2 regions of the Acidovorax temperans genome follow, and region 1 is predicted to be linked to the other one. Evidence: predicted binding sites of a transcription regulator. Region 1 holds the regulator's gene; the other holds the start of a gene.

Region 1 (3,729 bases):
TACCGCCGTGGCCGGGCGTTTGTGGTGTGGTTTTTCATGCCCGCAAACGGTGTACACCGAAATTTTCATGTGGATCGAGCACAAGATCGAAGGTGATCGCAGTGCCCGGCTCCGCCTGGACAACGGCCCCTGGACGTTCGAGAAGATCCGCAAGAAGTTTTTCAAGCAGGTGGTGTGGATCGCGGTGGCCCTGTGGACCGGGTTCACCTTTGTGGGGTACTTCGTCCCCATTCGCGAGCTGGGCAGCGAGCTGCTGGCGTTCCCGGGCGGCTGGCAGATTTTCTGGGTGCTGTTCTACGGTTTTGCCACCTATGGCAATGCGGGCTTCATGCGCGAGCAGGTCTGCAAGTACATGTGCCCTTATGCGCGCTTTCAGAGCGCGATGTTTGATAAAGACACGCTGATCGTTACCTACGACCCTGAACGTGGCGAGCAGCGTGGTCCGCGCAAGAAGAATATCGACTACAAAGCCCAGGGGCTGGGCGATTGCATTGACTGCTCGCTGTGTGTGCAGGTCTGTCCGGTGGGCATCGACATCCGCAAGGGTTTGCAGTACGAATGCATTGGCTGTGGCCTGTGCGTGGACGCCTGCAATACCGTGATGGACAAGATGCAGTACCCGCGTGGGCTCATCCGTTATTCGACCCAGAACGGCGTGGCCAAGCACTGGACGCAGTCGCAGATGTTGCGCCGCGTGCTGCGCCCCCGCGTGCTGATCTACAGCGCCGTGCTGGTCACCCTGTGCGTGGCCTTGTTGGCCAGCCTGGTGACGAGAACACCGCTGAAAGTGGACGTGGTTCGCGACCGGGCCGCCTTGTCACGCATTGTGGCTGGGGGGAAGTTGGAAAACATCTACCGTATCCAGATCATGAACGCTACCGAAACTCCTCAGCGCTACCGCATAGATGCCAAGGGTCTTGAGGGACTTGAAGTGGTGTCGGAAGCGTCGGTGGAGGTCGATCCCGCTCAGTCTCGCTGGGTTGCTGTGCGATTGCAGGTGCCTTATGGGTCTGCTTCACCTGGGTCTCATCCCATCACCTTTGAAATTGGTGCCGAGGGTGGCGGTGCCCACGTGACAGAAAAAACCGTATTTTTGGTTCCCAGGTAGTACCGTTTTCATTCAACGTACAAGCCTGAGTTAATGGAGTTTGCTATGTCTACTGTTTCTTCCTCAGCCACGCCAGCTGCAGCCCCATGGTGGAAGTTTGGCCATGTGTGGCTGGTATTGGCGGGCCCCTTGGTGGTCATTGTTGCGGGGTTCATTACTTTGTGGCTTGCGATGTCGCGCCCAGACCCTGTGGTCGCGGAGGATTACTACCAGCGAGGTATCGACATCAACAAGACCCTGGAGCACCCAGAGAAGAGCTTGGCGCCCGCGATGAAAGGGCGCAATCACGCTGCGACCCCGCCAGAAGCGCAGCCGAGGTGATTGTGAAGTCACTCTGGTTCACTGAATTTCGCAACGACCCAATACAACACCGCAAGGAAACAGCACGATGTGGACACAGCGCCTGATGTGGATTGCCTGGCCAGCCTTTTTGGTGGCAGGTGTGATTGAGATGCTCGTCTTTGCGATGGTGGACCCGCAAGACCTTCACTGGTTCGGGCAGCCTGTCACCTTGTCGAGAACAGGCGTCTACACCTTGGCGTTCTTTGGGTTCTGGGCGCTCACCATGGTGTCCAGTGCGCTCACCACCTTGCTTGCGATGTCCCCCTTTGAACTGAATCGCTGCCCGGTGCCTGACGAGGAGCGCCCTGACGATTGCCGCAAGCATCCCTCCTGCACTTGAATAAAAAAAATGCCGCGCTGTATGGCGCGGCATTGTCGGAGGCGTCAGCGAAGTGCTCGTCAGTTGTCCGGCACCTCTGTCGAAAATTTTTCAGTGGCAGGCTTGTTGGTTGTTCACGATGCGGCGTAGGGCATCGGTATCTAGAATGCGGACATGTCTTTGCCGCACTTCCACGGTGCCTTCTTCTACGAACTTGGAGAAGGTGCGGCTCACGGTTTCAAGCTTGAGGCCGAGATAACTGCCAATTTCTTCTCGCGTCATTCGCAACACCAGTTCCGATTGAGAGAAACCTCGCGCGTGCAGGCGTTGCACCAAATTGAGCAAAAACGCTGCCAGACGCTCTTCTGCTCGCATGCTTCCGAGCAGCAGCATCACGCCATGCTCACGCACGATTTCACGGCTCATGATTTTGTGCACATGGTGCTGTAGCGCAGTGACTTCTCGCGAGAATTCCTCTATGCGATCAAAGGGCATGACGCAAACTTCCGCGTCTTCCAGAGCGACGGCATCGCAGGTGTGATGGTCATTCACAATGCCATCCAGACCAATGATTTCACCGGCCATCTGGAATCCTGTGACTTGGTCGCGACCATCTTCTGTCGCCACGCAGGTCTTGAAGAAGCCCGTGCGAATGGCATACAGCGAGGTGAAAGCTTCTCCGTTGCGGAAAAGCGTTCCGCCGCGCTTGATCTTGCGCCGCACGGCTACCACTTCGTCGATGCGTTGCAGCTGCTCTTCGTTGAGCCCCACAGGCATGCAAAGCTCACGGAGATTGCAGTTGGAGCAGGCGACTTTGATGGTGAGCGGATTCATGGCGCAGAAACCAGTTGGTTGTTCGAGCATATCGTGCTCGACGAGAGAGGCCGAAGTGCCTCGCACAGTGCTTAGAAGCGGATGATATGCATCAAATTGTCGCTCCACCAGCAGTGGGTTCACTTGATTCAGGTCAAGGACGAAGAGGGTAAGGTGCGGCACAGTAACCGAGTACGCAAGGATATCTCATGACCGCTGTTACCCCAGAACTCCTTACCCGGTTTGATGTGCCGGGTCCCCGATACACCTCTTATCCAACGGCAGACCGTTTTGTGGAGGCTTTTGGTCAGGAGGACTATGCCTTGGCGTTGGCCCAAAGGCATTTGGGGACAGGCTCCAAAGCCATGCCGTTGTCGCTGTATGTACACATCCCATTTTGCGAGTCGCTATGCTACTACTGCGCTTGCAACAAGATCATTACCAAACACCATGATCGTGCTGATGTCTATTTGCGGTACCTGAGCCGCGAAATCGACTTGCATACAGCCCAATGTGGTGTGGGGCAGGTGGTTAGCCAGTTGCATCTGGGTGGCGGGACCCCCACGTTCCTGTCTGATGATGGGCTGTGTGAGTTGATGTCCATGCTCAAGCGCAGCTTCACTCTGGCTCCCGGTGGGGAATATTCCATCGAAGTGGATCCCCGCACGGTCAACGCGGAGCGTCTGGCATTGTTGGCAGAGTTGGGTTTCAACCGGTTGAGTTTTGGCGTCCAAGACTTCGACTCTGAAGTCCAAAAGGCAGTACACCGTGTTCAGCCCGCAGAGCAAGTTTTTGCTTTGGTCGAATCTGCACGCACCATCGGGTTTGACTCCATCAATGTGGACTTGATTTACGGCTTGCCACGCCAAACCCCTGAGTCATTTGATCGGACGTTGTCACAGATTGCCCAGCTTCGACCCGATCGCATTGCGTTGTACGCATATGCACATCTGCCTGAGCGCTTCAAGCCCCAGCGTCGCATCATTTCAGCGGAGTTGCCCACAGCAGGTGCCAAAGTCGCCATGCTTTCGCGTTCGCTGGATGCATTTATTGACGCTGGCTATGTATACGTCGGCATGGATCATTTCGCTTTGCCTACTGATGCGTTGGCCATTGCAAAACGGCAGGGGCGCCTGCACCGCAATTT
Region 2 (3,729 bases), 670 kb from region 1:
CGGACGCCAAGACCCTGCGCGACACCATGGACAAGCTCAAGGACAAGCTCAAGACCGCCGCCATCGTGCTGGCCGCCGTGGACGGCGACAAGGTGCAGCTGGCCGCTGGTGTGACGGCTGACAGCGTGGGCAAGGTCAAGGCCGGTGAGCTGGTGAACTTTGTGGCCCAGCAAGTGGGCGGCAAGGGCGGCGGCAAGCCCGACATGGCCATGGCAGGCGGCACAGATGCCAGCAAGGTTCCTGCCGCACTGGCGTCGGTGCAGGCCTGGGTGGCAGAGCGCGTGTAACCACGGCGTTTGCCCCTGGCACGGCGCTGAGCCGTGTTCGTCAACAAAGCCGCTTCCCTGCACGGGGCAAGCGGCTTTTTTGTTGATCTGCCTTGTGCCGGGTGTGGCTTGCGCTGCAGCTCGCCCTGGCAGGCCCGCGCTGCGGTTAAGCTCGGCAGCTCTATGAGCCAAATCACTTTTTCACCGCCTTTTGTTCGTCCTTCCCAGGTGTCTGAGCAACTGCGCAGTGCCGGTTACGCGGTGCTGGCCCCCGCCGATGTGGCCGCCTGGGCTGGATGCGACTTGCAAGCCTTGATGGCGCTGAATGCCGACTGGAGTGGCTTGCCGCCCGATGAATTCCTGAAAGACGGCGGGCGCTACCGGCGCAGGCGCCACTCGTGCTTTGTGGTGACGGGCGCGGAGGTGCAACAGGTGCCGCATCGGCCCCACTGGCAGCCGGTGGAGTACAACGCCTTGCACGGCGGCATGCAGCGCTTGTTCGCCCCCATGCAGGATGCGACAGTGACAACCCCCGTGTGGAACCAGCTGCTGCGCTCTTTGGCGGGTGTGTCTGGCGAAGTCTTTGCCCATGCCGCAGGTGCTGAGCCCTGGTACCTGGAAGCGCACCAGTTCCGCATCGACACCAGGGACGGCATTGGCCGCCCGACGCCGGAGGGCGCGCACCGCGATGGCGTGGATCTGGTGGCCGTGTTCCTAGTGGGGCGCCACGCTGTCAAAGGCGGTGAAACCCGTGTTTTTGAGGCCGACGGCCCCAGCGGCGTGCGATTTACCCTGACCGAGCCCTGGTCCTTGCTGCTGCTGGATGACGCGCGCATGATCCACGAAACCACGCCAATCCAGCCTGTGGCCGAGGGTGGTTACCGCGACACACTGGTCGTCACCTGCCGGCGCGGCAACTTTCAGGGCGCTGATGTGCTGGGGGCGTGAGCCTCTGGTTTATAAACACCCGAGCCTGATCAGAACGCCACGCAATGAACCGCCCAGATTTGATGCGAATCAAGTCGCTGAAGGCGGTGCGGGGTCACACTCTGGCTTGTATTCGGGCCACCGCCTGATTTCCACTACCTAAGGAGCAACACCATGTTCAAGCACATTCTGGTTCCCATCGACGGTTCCGAAACCTCCATGCTCGCCGTATCCAAGGCGACTGCCCTGGCCAAGACTTTCGGCAGCGTCGTGACGGCACTGTACGTGGTGGACCCCTATCCCTTCACCGGCGTGGGCGCTGATTTTGCCTACGGCCAATCGCAGTACCTGAGCGCCGCCACGGCGGAAGCCAATACAGCCCTGGACGCAGCGCGCAAGGCCATGACCGAAGCGGGCGTGCCTGTGACCACCGTTGTGGGCGAAGGCCACGCAGTGCACGACGGCATCGTGCGCGCGCTGGAAAGCACTGGCGCTGACCTGATCGTGATGGGCTCCCATGGCCGCCGTGGCCTCGAAAAGCTCGTGCTGGGCAGCGTCACACAACGCGTGCTGGGCCTGGTGCATGTGCCTGTGCTGGTGGTGCGCGACTGACCCGTCAAATCACTTCTTGCAGAGCATGCACCACCACGTGTGTAGCATGTGCTGAAAAACAAAATGGCTCCAGATTGGAGCCATTTTTCATTGGATATCTCGGACACTGCGCCGTCCGTAGAGCAAGCGCGTCCTCAACCAATGCACCCGTGGAACTGGCTCTGCCAGGCCACCGGGTGCGTCCCCCTTCAGGGGGAAGGCGCAAAGCGCCTCAGGGGGTTACTCAATCTTCGCGCCAGAGGCCTCGACGATGCCCTTCCACTGGGTGTATTCCTTCTTGAGCAAGGTGCCCAGCTGTGCGGGCGACATGGCTTCAGGCTCAGCGCCTTGGGCCTGGATGGCCGCCTTCATGTCGGCGGTGGCCAGCAGCTTGTTGATTTCTGCGTTGACGGTGGTGACCACCGCAGCAGGCGTGCCAGCGGGGGCAAACACACCGTACCAGGTACTCACATCAAAGTCCTTGAAGCCCGATTCGGCCACGGTGGGCACATCGGGCAGCGAAGAGCTGCGCTTGGCAGAGGTAACGGCCAGCGGACGCAGCTTGCCTGCCTTGATCTGACCCATGGCCGACGGCAGCGAAGACACGAGCAAGTCCACATTGCCTGCCAGCGCGTCCATCAGCGCGGGGTTGGAGCCCTTGTAGGGGATGTGGCTGAGCTTGACTCCGGCGGCCTGTTCAAACAGGTGGCCCGCCAGGTGGATGGAGGTGCCATTGCCTGGAGAGCCGTAGGTGATGGTGCCGGGCGCTGCCTTGGCGCCATTCACCACGTCGGCCAGCGTCTTGTATTTGCTGTTGACGCTGGTGGCGATCACCACGGGGGTGTAGGCCACGTGCGCCACGGGCGTCAGGTCTTTGGTGGGATCCCAGCTCAGGTTCTTGTACAGCCAGGGGCCGATGACGAGGTTGTCCTTCTGGCCCATCACCAGGTCGTAGCCGGTGGGGGCAGCCTTCACGGCTTCACCAATGCCAATGGTGCCGCCAGCGCCCGCCTTGTTGTCGGCCACCACGGTCCACTTGGCGCCTTCGGTGAGCTTGGTGGCCACCAGGCGCGAGAGGATGTCAGTGCCGCCGCCGGGAGGGAAGGGCACGATCAGGCGGATGGGCTTGGTGGGGTAGGCGGCCGCTGGAGCGGGGGCCTGGGCGTATGCAGTGGTGCCCAGGGCCAGTGCCAGGGTGGAGAAGGAAAGCAGTTTGCGAATCATGGTCGGTGATGTCTCGGAAATTGTGGGGAAAGGCAGCGGTGCGATGTGCTGCCTGGCGTGCGGGTACGGTGCCGGCACGGGATGTGATGATCGCTGATCACCGGCCCGTGGGGCCTTGCCGATCCAGGATGGCGGCATCGCCACGGGCGATGCTGCCGCCGGGGCGATCACAGGCGTTCAAAAATCGCCGCAATGCCCTGGCCGCCGCCAATGCACATGGTCACCAGCGCGTAGCGGCCTTGCACGCGTTGCAGTTCGTGCAGCGCCTTCACGGTGATGAGTGCACCCGTGGCACCGATGGGGTGGCCCAGCGAGATGCCCGAGCCGTTGGGGTTGACCTTGGCGGGGTCCAGGCCCAGGTCTTTGGTCACAGCGCAGGCCTGGGCTGCGAAGGCTTCGTTGGCTTCGATCACATCCAGATCGTTGACGGTGAGACCCGCCTTTTTCAATGCCAGCTGGGTGGCAGGCACGGGGCCAATGCCCATGTACTTGGGGTCCACGCCCGCGTGGGCGTAGGCCACCAGGCGTGCCAGGGGCTTCGCGCCGCGTGCTTTGGCCGCGGCTGCGTCCATCAGCACCACGGCAGCAGCGGCGTCGTTGATGCCCGAGGCGTTGCCTGCCGTCACCGTGCCGTTTTCCTTCACGAACACGGGCTTGAGCTTGGCCATGTCGTCCATGGTGGCGCCGGGGCGGAAGTGCTCATCGGTGGCGTATTGCACAT

Evidence for each region. Region 1 encodes FNR, which switches genes on or off when oxygen is low (the NO sensors DNR and NnrR bind a similar motif). Its sites were predicted from a motif close to TTGATNNNNATCAA; they were not measured.
Region 2: the regulator FNR is predicted to act here: its motif matches at 1,274-1,287, upstream of PQV96_RS11355 (universal stress protein).

The regions. Positions count from the first base shown of each region.
Region 1 covers NZ_CP117193.1:1,732,680-1,736,408, forward strand. Annotated here, with positions in the region: gene ccoG (cytochrome c oxidase accessory protein CcoG) at 1-1,108, shown strand, start outside; gene PQV96_RS08230 (FixH family protein) at 1,154-1,429, shown strand; gene PQV96_RS08235 (hypothetical protein) at 1,497-1,790, shown strand; gene fnr (fumarate/nitrate reduction transcriptional regulator Fnr) at 1,881-2,603, opposite strand; gene hemN (oxygen-independent coproporphyrinogen III oxidase) at 2,792-3,729, shown strand, end outside.
Region 2 covers NZ_CP117193.1:2,406,668-2,410,396, reverse strand. Annotated here, with positions in the region: gene alaS (alanine--tRNA ligase) at 1-287, shown strand, start outside; gene PQV96_RS11360 (2OG-Fe dioxygenase family protein) at 450-1,214, shown strand; gene PQV96_RS11355 (universal stress protein) at 1,368-1,805, shown strand; gene PQV96_RS11350 (Bug family tripartite tricarboxylate transporter substrate binding protein) at 2,025-3,008, opposite strand; gene bktB (beta-ketothiolase BktB) at 3,176-3,729, opposite strand, start outside.